3 regions of the Carbonatibacter coralli genome follow, and region 1 is predicted to be linked to each of the others. Evidence: riboswitches for the same ligand, from Rfam matches in the RefSeq annotation. Region 1 holds a riboswitch; each other region holds the start of a gene.

What was found. Region 1 has a riboswitch for cobalamin ahead of AAAH10_RS04235 (DUF4198 domain-containing protein). Riboswitches for the same ligand answer to the same signal wherever they lie in the genome.
Region 2: linked by a shared signal. The riboswitch ahead of AAAH10_RS08000 (aromatic ring-hydroxylating oxygenase subunit alpha) and the one ahead of AAAH10_RS04235 (DUF4198 domain-containing protein) in region 1 are both predicted to bind cobalamin.
Region 3: linked by a shared signal. The riboswitch ahead of AAAH10_RS01845 (ABC transporter substrate-binding protein) and the one ahead of AAAH10_RS04235 (DUF4198 domain-containing protein) in region 1 are both predicted to bind cobalamin.

What each region holds. Positions count from the first base shown of each region.
Region 1 covers NZ_JBBUTJ010000001.1:913,039-917,497, reverse strand. The annotation lists gene AAAH10_RS04240 (GcvT family protein) at 1-1,565, shown strand, start outside; cobalamin riboswitch at 1,669-1,890, shown strand; gene AAAH10_RS04235 (DUF4198 domain-containing protein) at 2,109-2,897, shown strand; gene cbiM (cobalt transporter CbiM) at 2,961-3,761, shown strand; gene AAAH10_RS04225 (NikL family nickel/cobalt ECF transporter subunit) at 3,745-4,347, shown strand; gene cbiQ (cobalt ECF transporter T component CbiQ) at 4,377-4,459, shown strand, end outside.
Region 2 covers NZ_JBBUTJ010000002.1:542,662-547,120, forward strand. The annotation lists gene AAAH10_RS07990 (class I SAM-dependent methyltransferase) at 1-642, opposite strand, end outside; gene AAAH10_RS07995 (FAD-binding oxidoreductase) at 1,079-2,164, shown strand; cobalamin riboswitch at 2,372-2,568, shown strand; gene AAAH10_RS08000 (aromatic ring-hydroxylating oxygenase subunit alpha) at 2,690-3,928, shown strand; gene AAAH10_RS08005 (DUF302 domain-containing protein) at 4,110-4,459, shown strand, end outside.
Region 3 covers NZ_JBBUTJ010000001.1:424,315-428,773, reverse strand. The annotation lists gene AAAH10_RS01850 (ABC transporter ATP-binding protein) at 1-536, opposite strand, end outside; gene AAAH10_RS01845 (ABC transporter substrate-binding protein) at 523-2,097, opposite strand; cobalamin riboswitch at 2,412-2,622, opposite strand; gene AAAH10_RS01840 (hypothetical protein) at 2,699-3,109, opposite strand; gene gor (glutathione-disulfide reductase) at 3,324-4,459, shown strand, end outside.

The DNA of each region.
Region 1 (4,459 bases):
ACCGGATCATGCCCAACATCATGAACGCCATGACCCGTATCCCCGATCTGGAGCACACGGGCATCAAGAAGATGATCAACGGCCCCATGATCTGGACACCGGATGCTGCAGCGCTTTACGGGCCGGTGCCGGAGCTGGAAAACTACTATTGCTGCAACGGTATTATTCCCGGTTTCTCCCAGTCGGGTGGTCTGGGACTTATGCTGGCGCAATGGGTCATTCACGGCGAACCCGAACTGGACATGTTTGTCTGGGATGTTGCGCGTTTCGGCAGCTGGGCAGACAGGGAGTTCACCAAGGCCCGGACGCTGGATCGCTATGCACACCGCTTCAAGATCCACTATCCCTACGAGGAACGTGCGGCAGGGCGTCCCGCCCGCGTGCGCCCGCTTTATGAGCGTCAGAAGGCATTGGGCGCGGCCTTCGGTCTGAACTATGGCTGGGAACATCCCCTGTGGTTTGCGGATGAGAGCTGGCCGCGGGACGAGCAGGGGAATGTTGTGGAGACCTACGGCTTCCGCCGCCAGCCCTGGCATGAAAAGGTGGGAGAGGAGTGTAAGGCCCTGCGTGCCTCTGCGGGTCTGATCGATATCTCCAACTTTGCCAAATACGAGATCAAGGGTGCAGGGGCTGCAGACTGGCTGAATGCGATGATGGCCAACCGGGTGCCCACAGTGGATGGGCGTTCCTGCCTGACACCGTTGCTGTCCAAGCGGGGCGGGGTTGCCGGTGACTTTACCATCACCAAACTGGGCGATGATCACTTCATGATGTTCGGTTCCGGTATGGCAGAGCGCTATCATCAGCGTTATTTCAAGGCTGTTCCACGCCCTGACACCGTTTCCTTTGAAAGCAGGACGGATGCCCTGTGCGGCTTTAACCTCGCCGGACCGAATGCGCGGGAGATCATGTCCCGACTGGCTCCGCAGGAGGATTTCAGCAACGAGGCTTTCCGCTTCATGCGGTCGCGCAGGATGACCATTGCGGGCTGTGATGTTCTGGTCCTGCGGGTGTCCTTCACAGGGGATCTGGGTTACGAGATCTACATGAAGGAAGAGGATCAGGTGAAGCTCTATGATCTGATTCTGGAAAGCGGTGGTGATCTGGGTGTCCGTCCCGTCGGAAGCCGGGCGCTTTTGTCTCTGCGAATGGAGAAGGGCTATGGTTCCTGGGGACGGGAGTATTCTACAGAATACTGGCCGCATGAATCCGGTCTGGATGGTCTGATCAAAATGGACAAGGAGTTCCTGAACAGAGACTCCTTTGCCGAGCTTCAGGGCAGGGAAGCCCGTTACCGTCTTGTTCTGATGTCTGTCGAGACACCGCATGATGCGGATGCGGTTGGCGGTGAGCCGATCTTTGACAGCAAGGGTAATCATGTCGGACGTGTCACATCCGGTGGCTACGGGCACTCTGTCGGGATGTCGCTGGCGCTGGGGTATGTGAACCTTGACCAGTCCAAGCCCGGAACCGAACTGGATGTGGCGGTTCTTGGCCTGCCTCACAAGGCGACGGTTCTGGAGAAACCGCCCTTTGATGCTGAAGGCAAGCGCCTGAGAAGCTGAGGCAAAGGCGCAGATTGAGAGGAAAGGGACGCTGTGAAAACACAGTGTCCCTTTTTCGTTGTGTGGTTTGAATCAGGGCTTGCGAGTCACCACCCGGAGGTGTAAAAATCGCCGCCGTACTGGTGCTCCAGGGGTGAAGCAGCCCTGAGCTTAAAAGGGAACTCGGTTGGATTTGCCCATCAGGGAATCCGAAGCCGGGGCTGTCCCCGCAACTGTGAAGGTGAGCCAACTGTTCACAAGGCCACTTGCAAGGCTGTCTTGCAGGGAAGGCGAACAGCCAGCGATGATCCTGAGCCAGGAAACCTGCCCGTACAGCGTCACTGATTTTTCCGGACGGGGTATCCAGAAAAGCGGTTTCCGTTGTGTGACGTGCCTCAACCTGTTTTTTGAGGCCGTTGGATTTCTGCTTTGCAGGCGGGTGTGTTTGTTTGTGCCTGCCAGACTCTCTGACTGATCCCGGTTTCAGAAGACAAGCGTCAACTTTGAAACGCTTGTGCTGATTTTTGTCTGATGCACAGGCAAAACCACATCGGGATCCGAACCATGAAAAAGACTTTCCTTGCTTCCCTTTTTGCTTTTACAGCGCTCTCAACTGTGCCGGCTTCTGCACACTTCCTGCTGGTCTATACCCCTGAGACAGCGCTTGAAAAAGGTGGCGAGATCACACTGAAAATGCCTTTCACGCACCCGGCTGAGTCCGGCCATGTTATGGAAATGGTTGAGCCGGAAGAATTCTTCGTGATCAAAAAAGGCAAGAAAACCGATCTGAAGGACAAACTGTCTGTGATCGACTGGACGTCTGCCGAAAACACGAACACAGCCTATGAAGCGACTGTTCGTCTTAAAGGTCTGGGCGACAACGTTTTCGTTGTTCAGCCTGCTCCCTACTTTGAAGGCAGCGAAGACATCTATATCCAGCAGATCACCAAGTCCTACGTCAACGTTGGTGAACTGCCGACAGACTGGGATCAGCCACAGGGCCTGAAAACAGAGATCGTTCCACTGATTGCACCTTATGCAGCTGTTGCGGGCAGCACCTTCAGCGGTGTTGTTCTTTCTGAAGGCGAGCCTGTCCCTTATGCCGAGATCGAGGTCGAGTACATGAACTTCGAGCCGAACCTGGAAACAAACTCTTTCGCCAAGGACGGTGCCTGGGAAAGCACACCGGCTTTCTCTATCCGTGCTGATGCCGCCGGCGCCTTTACATTTGGTCTGCCAAAAGCGGGTCACTGGGGTTTTGCTGCTCTGGGAACAGGTCCTGATACAGAATTCGAGGGCAAGGAACTGTCCCAGGATGCTGTAATCTGGATCCAGGCAAACGAACTGAAGTAATGCGGACAGAACGGGTGTCGGGTCAGGGCCCGACACCCGGTTCTTACAAGAGGTCGAAGTCTTATGCATATTGTTGATGGCGCACTATCCAACCCGGTTCTGATTGGCGGAGCTGTTCTGGCCGCCGGTGGTCTGGCCGTCGGTCTCCGACAGGTCACGCCTGAAAATCTGCCGCGGGTGGGGGTTCTGTCCGCTGTCTTCTTTGTGGCTTCGCTAATCCATGTTCCTCTCGGATTTTCCTCTGTTCACCTGATCCTGAACGGGCTTCTGGGGGTCGTGCTTGGGTGGGCAGCCTTCCCTGCGCTCTTTGTCGCGCTGGTCCTTCAGGCTGTCTTCTTCGGTTTCGGTGGTCTGACAGTTCTGGGCGTCAATGCGCTGAACATTGCTGCGCCTGCTGTGGCAGTCTTCTATCTCTGTCGCTGGGGCATGCTGCCTGAAAACCGTGACTGGGCGCGCCGTGGTGCTGTTCTTCTTCTGCTGGGCTTTGCTGCAGCCTGTGTCTTTGCCGGGGAAGAGCTTTTTGCTCGCTATCAGACCGGGGAAACTGGCTGGTCCTTCTGGGTGAATGTTGTTGCGCTCCTGTCCTTTGCCCTGGTGATGCTGTTCGGTGCTTTCCTGTTCTATCGCGGAACCCTGAGCGAAGCGGGGATGTGGGGGTTCTTTGGCGGATCGCTGTCCATTCTGCTGACAGCACTGATGGTGGCCGGCTCGCTGGCGCTGTCGGGTGATGAATTTCTGAAGGCTGCAGAGTTTGTCGTCGTTGCGCATTTCCCTGTCATGGCGCTGGAAGGTGTGCTGACCGCTTCGACCATTCAATTGATTTACAAGGTAAAACCGGAGCTCTTCCATGTTGCGCGCTCTTGAAAACAAAATTGTGAAAATCGCTTGTGCGCTTTTGGGCAGTCTTTTGCTGTCCGTCTTTGCTATCAATGGAGCCATGGCGCACAAGGTCATTACCTCTGTTTATGCCGTTGATGATATCGTTGAGGGTGAAATCGGCTTCTCGAACGGCAAGATGGCTGAAAACGTCCTGGTAGAGATCTTTGGCGAGAACGGTGAAAAGCTGGGTGAGGCCACGACGGATGAAGAAGGCTTCTTTACTTTCAGGCCAACATCGCGTCAGGCTTTGTCTTTCCGCGCTGATCTGTCCGCAGGGCACATTGCGCAGGCGACACTTGAGGCGGATGAACTGCCCGAGGGGCTGGCCGCAGTGGATGGCGGTGCCGCGTCTTCCGTATCCGGCAGTCAGGAGCCTGCGAGCACGGCACCGGTAGCAGCGGGTGCGGCAGGGGCAAATTTGAAAGGCCTTGAGCGGGAAATTCGCAACCTGCGCAAGGATCTTGCCGCCTTCAAGGAAGAAAAGCGCATGCAGGATATTCTGGGCGGAATTGGATTTATCCTTGGAATTTTCGGTATTGTGGCCTTTTTTATGAGTCGCAGGAAAGCATAGGCTTCGAATGAGAGAGAGCAGGAACTGAGATGGGTGGTGTTCAGGCAAATATTCTGGCTGAAAAGGAAGGCGTGGACAGCTTCCGCTTTCTGCCGCAGCTGCGATCCTTTGA
Region 2 (4,459 bases), on a different contig from region 1:
GTCCTTGGGATTTTTGGGTTCCTGAAGAACAAAATCGGTAAAGAGAAACTGTCCCTCGGACTTCAGGGCCTTGCACAGGTCGGTAATCAGGCGCGTCCTGTCCTTGTAGGTATAGAGGATCTCCTTGGAAAAGATGCAGTTGAAGGAGCGTTCGTCAAAAACCTGCTTTTCCGGAGAAAACCCCTTGATCGGAGCCTTTTTGGCCAGCCCTGCCTTGGTCGAGAGCTCCATGCCCTTTTCAACCATTGCAGTTTCCCGCTCAAACGCGTTGACCCAGACTCCGAACTTGTCCGCCATCAGCCGGGAAGAGCCGCCAAGACCGGCCCCGATATCTGCGACATTCATCGCCGGGTCCAGCCCGAAGGGTTTGATCAACTCGAGGATATACTCCTGCTCTCCCGGGGAGGAATAGCCTTCCCCCCACAGTTCCTGCAGCAACTGAATGCGGGCATTTTCCTGCTCTTCATCGCTGACGGGCAGTTTCTCGTCACTCTTGTCCTTCGCACCGACAGAACGGGTTTTAACGTGGATTTCATACCCGTTCCACCAAGCCTTCAGCTTGTCCATGAAGGTGATTTGTGCTGGCAGCTTATCTGATTTTTCACTCAACGCCTGACACCCCATGATCGCATCAACAGACACGATCCCGCTAAATCCCGCATGCGCCTTCCAGATTTTTGCCTGTTTTCTGCTGAGGCACACAATTTATTTTTTAAATACCAATCCCGCCTTTGAACCCACTAACAAAGAACGAATCCGCTATCTTCTAACTATATTACTGCCATTACGCAAATTTCAGCGCTGATCCTAGGTTAAAAAGATTAACAAAAATTCCTTTCGCCAGACTTTTTTTTCATAATTTGTCACAATTGATCGGACCGGGAAAAGCGGGGCAAACACCCTTTTCAAAACGTTCGCGCAATAAGCGAAATATCTTCCCAAACGTTTTTCAGGCAATTCAAGTCGCTTTCAAGCGATCCTGAATTTCACAAGGCTTTCACAAATCAGAAAACGAAGATGAGAAGCAGGTACGTCGGCTTCCAGACTATTGATCACATATACATCCGGAGAGATGAGCATGGGTTTGCAAGAAAACTTTGAGACTCTTGATGAGGCACCATCCTGGAAGGATGACGAACTTCTTGAGTGTGTCGCCGTTGTTCCCGAAGCACCAAACACAGCGACCTTTTCCTTTCGCGCGCCATCCGGGGCCTGGTTCAAATACCAGCCGGGCCAGTTTGTAACGCTTGAACTTCCCGTACCGGGTGAAACGGTTTACAGAACCTACACCATCTCCTCCTCTCCGTCCCGGCCCCTGTCCCTTTCCGTGACCGTCAAGGCACAGCCGGACAGTATCGGCACACGCTGGATGCTGGATCACCTCCGCCCGGGCATGAGGATCAAGGCCATGGGACCTGCGGGTATCTTCACCCTTCCAAACCGCCCGACAGGCAAGTACCTCTTCATCTCCGCCGGCTCCGGTGTAACGCCTTCCCTGTCCATGACCAAATATCTCTTCGACCGCGGACAGGACCCGGACATCTGTTTTGTGAACTGCGCCAAGCGTCCCTCGGAAATCATTGCCCGTTCGGATCTGGAGCACATGGCATCACGCGTTCCGGGCATCAAACTTCACTTCATTGTGGAAGAAGACGATCCCTTCAGAACCTGGTCCGGCTACCGCGGCATGCTGAACCAGATTGTTCTGGGCTTTATTGCGCAGGACTATCTGGAGCGCGAGGTTTACTGCTGCGGTCCCGATCCCTTCATGCAGGCTGTCCGCGAAATGCTCATCGCCATGGGCTTCAACATGGACAACTACAATCAGGAAAGCTTTGGTGCTCCTGTTGAAAACGAAGCTGACGCACCCGAGACAGACGACGTTATCCTTGAAGATGACAAGGAAGCGGTCATCGAGTTTACAAATTCCGGTGTCAGCCACACCTGTACACAGACAGACACCGTTCTCGCTGCCGCAAAGGCAGCTGGCCTCAACATTCCATCCGGCTGTACTTTCGGTGTTTGCGGCACCTGCAAGGTCAAAAAGACAGAGGGCGAGGTCCACATGGTCCACAACGGCGGCATCAGCGACGAAGACGTCGAAAACGGCTATATTCTGGCCTGCTGCTCCAACCCGATCGGCAAGGTTGCAGTAGAAGTCTGATCTGCTGAAATCGCGTTCAACCCCTGACAGAAGGCCTGCAATTGCGGGCCTTCCATCGTTTTTGAACCCTGAACGGGTGAGCCATTTCCACCATCAGACAAATTCAGTTAAGCCAAGAAGAAGCCACCTTGCATTTTCTTTTTCATCCTTTCGCAGATTTTTCAGATTGGGTCGTTTTTAAGCGGCCTTAAAAGGTCAAAGAGGAAGAAAAATCATTTTTAGCAGGGTGCTGCAAAACGCAGAGAATTGGGAAACTGGTGAGACACCAGTGCTGCCCCCGCAACGGTAACAGGCTGACAGGCAGAACAACTCCACTGAGGTCATTCCTTGGGAAGGATCTGCCCCAGGTTCTTGACGAAGAACCCGCCTGAAGCCCGGAAACCAGCCTTGCTAAAGCATAAAAAAATACTGCTGAAAGCGGAGAACCAGACGTTCACCTGGCCTGCTTAACGGCACCCTGTCCCCAATTCGAAGATTAAACAGCAACACAAACCGCGGGGCGCGGTTTTTCAGGAGAACATTGACATGTTGCACGAACAAAAAGCACTGGCCGCATTAACGCAGCACAAGGAAGGCCATTCCCTCCCGCAGGCGTTCTACAATGATGCCGACATCTATCAGGCTGACCTGGAAACCTTCTTTTACAATGACTGGCTTCTGACCATCGCCGCTTGCGAAATTCCGAAAGCCGGCAATTACGTCACCCACAAGGTTGGCGCCTATTCTGTCATCATCGTTCGCGGCAACGATGGTCAAATTCGTGCGTTCCACAACTCCTGTCGCCACCGCGGTTCCCGCATCTGCTCTGCAGCAAAGGGCTCATCCCCGAAGCTCGTCTGCCCTTATCACCAGTGGACCTACGAACTTGATGGCAGCCTGCTGTTCGCCCGCGACATGGATGAAAGCTTCAACCCGAAGGATCACGGCCTGAAAACCGTTCATTGCCGTGAGCTTGAAGGTATTGTCTTTATCTGTCTCGCAGACCGTGCCCCCGATTTCGACAGCTTTGCCGAAACCGCGCGCGCCTATCTGGTTCCACACGACCTGAACAATGCAAAGGTTGCCTATGAGAGCACCATCATTGAAGAAGGCAACTGGAAGCTCGTTTTTGAGAACAACCGCGAGTGCTATCACTGCAGTGGCAGCCATCCGTCCCTGACGCGCACCTTCCCGGACGATCCCGATGTTGCTGGTGTTGACGGCGGCGGGGAAGCAGAACACGTGATGAAACACGTCACACGCTTTGAAAACGCGGGCGTCAAATCGAAATTCCACCTTTCTGCCAACGGTCAGTACCGTCTGGCCCGCATGCCTCTGCTGGGGTCCGGCGAAAGCTACACGATGGACACAAAAGTGGCTGTGACAAAGCCACTGGGCACCCTGCCCTACAAGGACGCAGGCAGCCTGCTGTTCTTCCACTACCCTTCCACATGGAACCACTTCCTGTCCGACCATGTTCTGCTGTTCCGCGTCACACCGATCAGCCCGACAGAAACGGAAGTCCGCACCACATGGCTGGTTAACAAGGACGCAGAGGAAGGCAAGGATTACGATCTGCAACGCCTGACCGAGGTCTGGATTGCAACCAACGATGAAGACCGCCAAATCGTCGAGGAAAACCAGATCGGTATCAACTCCCCGGCCTACACGCCTGGTCCCTATTCCAAAAAGCAGGAAGACGGCGTGATCCAGTTCATTGAGTGGTACACAACAGAGCTGCGCAACCGCCTGACAGGCGTGCACCTGAAAGCAGCTGCGGAATAAGCACTCCGCGCTCACCAAGACACAAAAAGGCCTGCAACGTCGCAGGCCTTTTTTGTATTCAAAACAGAAATATCACAGGAAAACACAGAGTTGTTATTGGTCTGCCGAAACAAATCATGTTTGATTTTTCATGCGAAAAAACGACAGGCACCTTCAATGTATGAAACAGAGAGGCATTCCAATGAAAAAGCTCGTTACGCTTCTGGCAACATTCGCTCTTTTGTCCCTTTCCCTTTTGACTGCCCAGGCTGATGAAATGACGTCTTCCCTTGTGACCAAGAAAAGCAATTATTCTGTAACCGAAACCCTTGATCGTCTGGCCGGTGCTGTCACCAACGGCGGTGGCGTAATCTTCGCCCGCGTTGATCATGCAGCAGGCGCAAAGAAAGTCGGCGAGGATCTCCGCCCGACAGAAATGATCCTCTTTGGAAATCCGAAAATCGGCACCCCGGCGATGCTGGCATCCCAGACCATGGGACTTGATCTGCCCCTGCGCGCCCTGGCCTGGGAAGATGAAAGCGGACAGGTTTT
Region 3 (4,459 bases), 490 kb from region 1:
TCAAGGGCGGAGGTTGGCTCGTCCAGAATCAGAATGTCGGGTGAGGAGACAAGTGCAAAGGCAAGCAGCAGTCTTTGTTGCATGCCCTGGCTCCACTGGTGCGGGTAACTTGATTTCAGGTCCTTGAGTTTCAGGGCTGAAAAGAGCTCGGAGATGTCCCGGGACGAAACAGACTCTGCTGCCGAACAGCGCAGGGTTTGTTCCCACTGGCTTTTCAGACGCTTGAGGGGATCAAGACCGGCCTGGGGATTCTGGGGGACAAAGGAGATTGCAGCGCGGTCCACAAGGGCAGGCTTTCGGGATGACCAGTTGTGCTTTTTCCCCTTGAATGTCAGGACACCTTCAAAGGGAGTCGCAGGCTTTGCAAGCCCCATCAGGCATTTCAGCAGACAGGATTTGCCTGCTCCCGAGCCGCCCACAATGGCGAGACACTCTCCCCGGCCAATGTCCAGGGAGATGTCATGCAGAATGGTCTGCCTGCCAATTCTGGCAGACAGACCCTCAATGGAAAGAAGGCTCGAATCAGTCTTCTGCAAGATCAAGCTCCGGCGAAGCGAGATAGGTTTCCGCAGGGTGGATGCGATAGCCGTTGACCTTGCCGTTTCCGACAGAAACCTGGGTCTTGTGGAAAACGGGGATGAGTGGCAGGTCATCGTTGATGATGGCCTGGATCTCGTCATAGAACGGCTTGCGCTTGCTGTTGTCGAACTCTGCACGCCCTTTTTCCAGAAGCTTGTCCAGCTTCGGGTTGGAATAGCCGGAGAAGTTGTAGCTGGCGGAAGAGCGGACCAGTGTGCTCGGGAAGTAATCCGGATCGCCCTGGGGAGCGGTTCCCCATGCCTGAAGATGCATCTGGATTTCACCGGCTTTGAGAGCGTCATTGTTCGCACCGAATTCACCCATGGCGATTTCGACCTGCAATCCCAGCTGCTGAAGCATCTGCTGGCTGATTTCCAGTGTCGGGCGCAGGGCGGCACGGCCTTCGTAGGAGCGGATCTTGATGACAATATCCTTGCCATCCAGTTCGCGAATTCCGTTTCCGTCGCTGTCAACAATACCTGCTTCATCAAGGAGCTGGATTGCAGCATCCTGATCATAGGGCAGGGCAAGACTGTTGTTTGACCAGGCGGCCATGGATGCCGGGAAAAGGGCCTTCGATGCAGCACCGCCAACACCGGACAGTGCGGCCCTGACAATCAGATCCCGGTCCAGCCCGAGGGACACGGCCTGGCGCAGTGTCTTGTTTGCCAGCGGACCGTCTTCGGTTCTGACCTGATAGAAGAACAGCCGGGTTGTTTCGTTGGAAAAGAGTTGCCCACTGTTTTGCTCCTTGAGAGCAGCAAAGTCAGGTTCCGCGTAGTTCGTAACCAGATCAACATCGCGGGCCTGAAGCGCCAGTGCAGCGACCGAAGGATCGCTGATGGTGTCGAACACAAGACCGTCAAGCTTTGGCTTGCCACCCCAGTAATCCCCGAAGGCGCGGGTGACATACTGTTTGTCCGGATCAGCAGAGACAAAGACGAAAGGCCCGGTTCCGATGATAGGCAGTGTTTCGTTGCCGTCTTTCAGAACGGCCGCAGAAGGTTCTGTCAAAGCCCAGAGAAAGGCCGAATTGGGGTTTGCTGTTCTGAAAACAAGCGTCTTGCTGTCCAGCACTTCAATTTCGGACAGATCCAGCAGTTTCAGCAGGCGCGGGTTGTGCGCAGGATGACCTTCCTCGGAGAGTTTTTCAAAGGAAGTCCTGACGTCTTCTGCTGTCATCGGACTGCCGTCGTGGAACTTTACATCGTCGCGGATGACGATTTTCCACTCTGTCGGTGACAGGTTTTCAAAACGGGAAGCCAGACGGGGAACCTGCTGCATGTCATAGGACAGTCCGATGAGCGTTTCCGAGACTCCGGCCCGGTTGCTCATCCAGCCATTCTGGCGGGCGCGGGGGTCAGGAACGGTGCTCTTCGGGCCAAAAGGCACGGCAACGTTCATGATCTTTTCAGCGGCAAGAACAGGGGATGTGCCCAGCCCCTCAGCAGGGGCGGCAACAGACAGGCCAAAGCCTGCTGCAGAGAGCAGAACGAATTTGAGTGCGGATTTGATCATCCATATTCTCCATGAATTTTTCGGTAAGCAGCGAGAAAATTTGTTATGTTATAACATTTCTTTTTTCAAGCGCTATTGCAGAATTTTTTCTCCTGATGAAAGAACTCTGGTTCAGGATTCGGGCATGAGGCCTGTGGTTTGGCCGCAAGGAGAGTTCGCTCACCGGCAGGGAAAGGGATTCCGAAAAACAGAGGAGACTGTTGCTGTCCTGAAAAGGACGGCAGAAAACGGGCGTTGAACGCTACAGCGCAGGGGATTCCTGCTGAACAATGGATCATAGCCTTTAGACCTCCCCCGGGCACCTCGCCGGGTTTGAGTGAACTCAAATGATGGCAGGTCTCCTGACTTGCGGGTCTAACGCGCTCCAGCCTTCCCGATTGTCTGGCAATCAGTGGTATTTCTGGTTGGCTAACCGCTTACAGTTGCGAGGGCAGTCCCGGATTTGGCGCCTGATGGCTACACCGCACCGTGTTCCCTTTTATTCGACTTGGTCTTTCTGTCGAAACCATCATCGCGATCATGCCGCACAGATGGGAAAGTGCAAGTTCAAAATTTGCTTCATGTCTGCGATAAAGTGTCATCGGCAGATGATATTCGGGTTTCAGGACCCCTTGATCCGGATCAGGACGGGATATTCTGTGCTCTGTCCAACAAAGGTTGCCCTGATGGTGTCGCCCGTTTTGAGCGTACCGAACGGCTCCGACGTCATCCGGTAGCAGGACCATCCTCCGAAGGGAGGCCACTGGGAGCAGTACTGATCGCCCTCGACGCGCCATTTTCCGATCTCTGTTGGCCGTTCTCCCTGACGGTAGACTGTTCGGCCGGAGGCTTCGAAGGTCTGATGGACAAAGCTGTCTCCCGGACGGTTGCTGGCCGTGTTCCCGGTGAGGAGCTCCTGAATGGCCTGACCGCTCAGTGAGGTTTCCTGATCGGCAGCCAGGACGGGAGCCGGGCTCAGCAGGAAAAGCAGGGCAGTCATTCCGGCATGGCGCAAAAGATGTTGGGCTTTCATTTTCAGATCTCTCCCTTTGTCATCTGGCGAAGTTTGGGCTTCAATGGTTTCGAGGTCAAGCCGCTCTGGTGATCACGGCCTCGTTAGATACATGCAAAAGACTTGATCTGTTCACTGATTGCGCTATCTCTCAGAGAACAGGACTGACTGTGTGGTAGGCAGATTCGCCAGGACGCAGATTGGACCATCAAACGACTTGAACGGAGACAACACCATGGCAACGGCAATCGAAACAGATGATTTCGACGCTCCAGAATATGATTATGACCTCTTTGTAATTGGTGGTGGCTCCGGGGGCGTTCGCGGTGCACGTATGGCTGCTGCAACCGGTGCGAAGGTTGCGCTGGCAGAGGAATATCGCTACGGCGGAACCTGCGTGATCCGGGGATGTGTTCCCAAAAAGCTCCTGTCCTATGCTGCGCATTTCCATGAGGACTTTGAGGATGCGGCCGGTTTTGGCTGGACCGTTGGTGAAAGTTCGTTTGACTGGACAACGCTGATCGCCAACAAGGACAGGGAAATTGACCGTCTGGAAGCGATCTATCAGCGCATTCTGGACAATGCCGGAGTTGAGCACATTCGCGCCCGTGCGTCGCTGATCGATCGCCATACTGTTCAGGTCGGAGACCGCACCGTGACAGCGAAATACATTCTGCTGGCACCCGGTGGTCGCGTGTCCTTCCCGCACGGCGAGGGCTGGGAGCATGCCATTTCCTCCAACGAGGCCTTCCATCTGGAAGAGCAGCCAAAGCGTGTTGTGGTTTACGGAGGCGGCTATATCGCTGTCGAGTTTGCTGCGATCTTCAACGGTCTGGGCTCCGAAGTGACGCAGGTCTATCGCGGTGATGCGCTTTTGCGCGGGTTTGACCGGGATATCCGCGAAGGCCTGGGCGAAGAGATGGCGAAAAAGGGTATCGCGCTGGAATTCAACGTGACCATTGAAAGGATCGAAAAGCTTGCAAGTGGCTTGCTGGTCCATCTCTCGGACGGGCGGACGCTGGAGACTGATGCCGTCTTTGCAGCGACAGGCCGCACGCCGAACACGGACAATCTGGGGCTGGAAAGCGTTGGTGTTGAACTGAACAAAAAGGGTGCTGTTGCCGTTGACGAGTTTTCCAGAACGTCAGTGCCGAACATCTATGCTGTTGGCGATGTAACGGACCGCATCAATCTGACGCCTGTTGCCATTCAGGAAGCCATGGCCTTTGTGGACACTGTCTTCAGGGGGCAGCCCCGTGCGATGGACCACAGCAATGTGGCAACGGCTGTTTTCAGCCATCCACCCATCTGTACTGTTGGCCTGACGGTTGAGGAGGCTGAAAAACAGTATGGGGAAGTCGAGGTTTACAA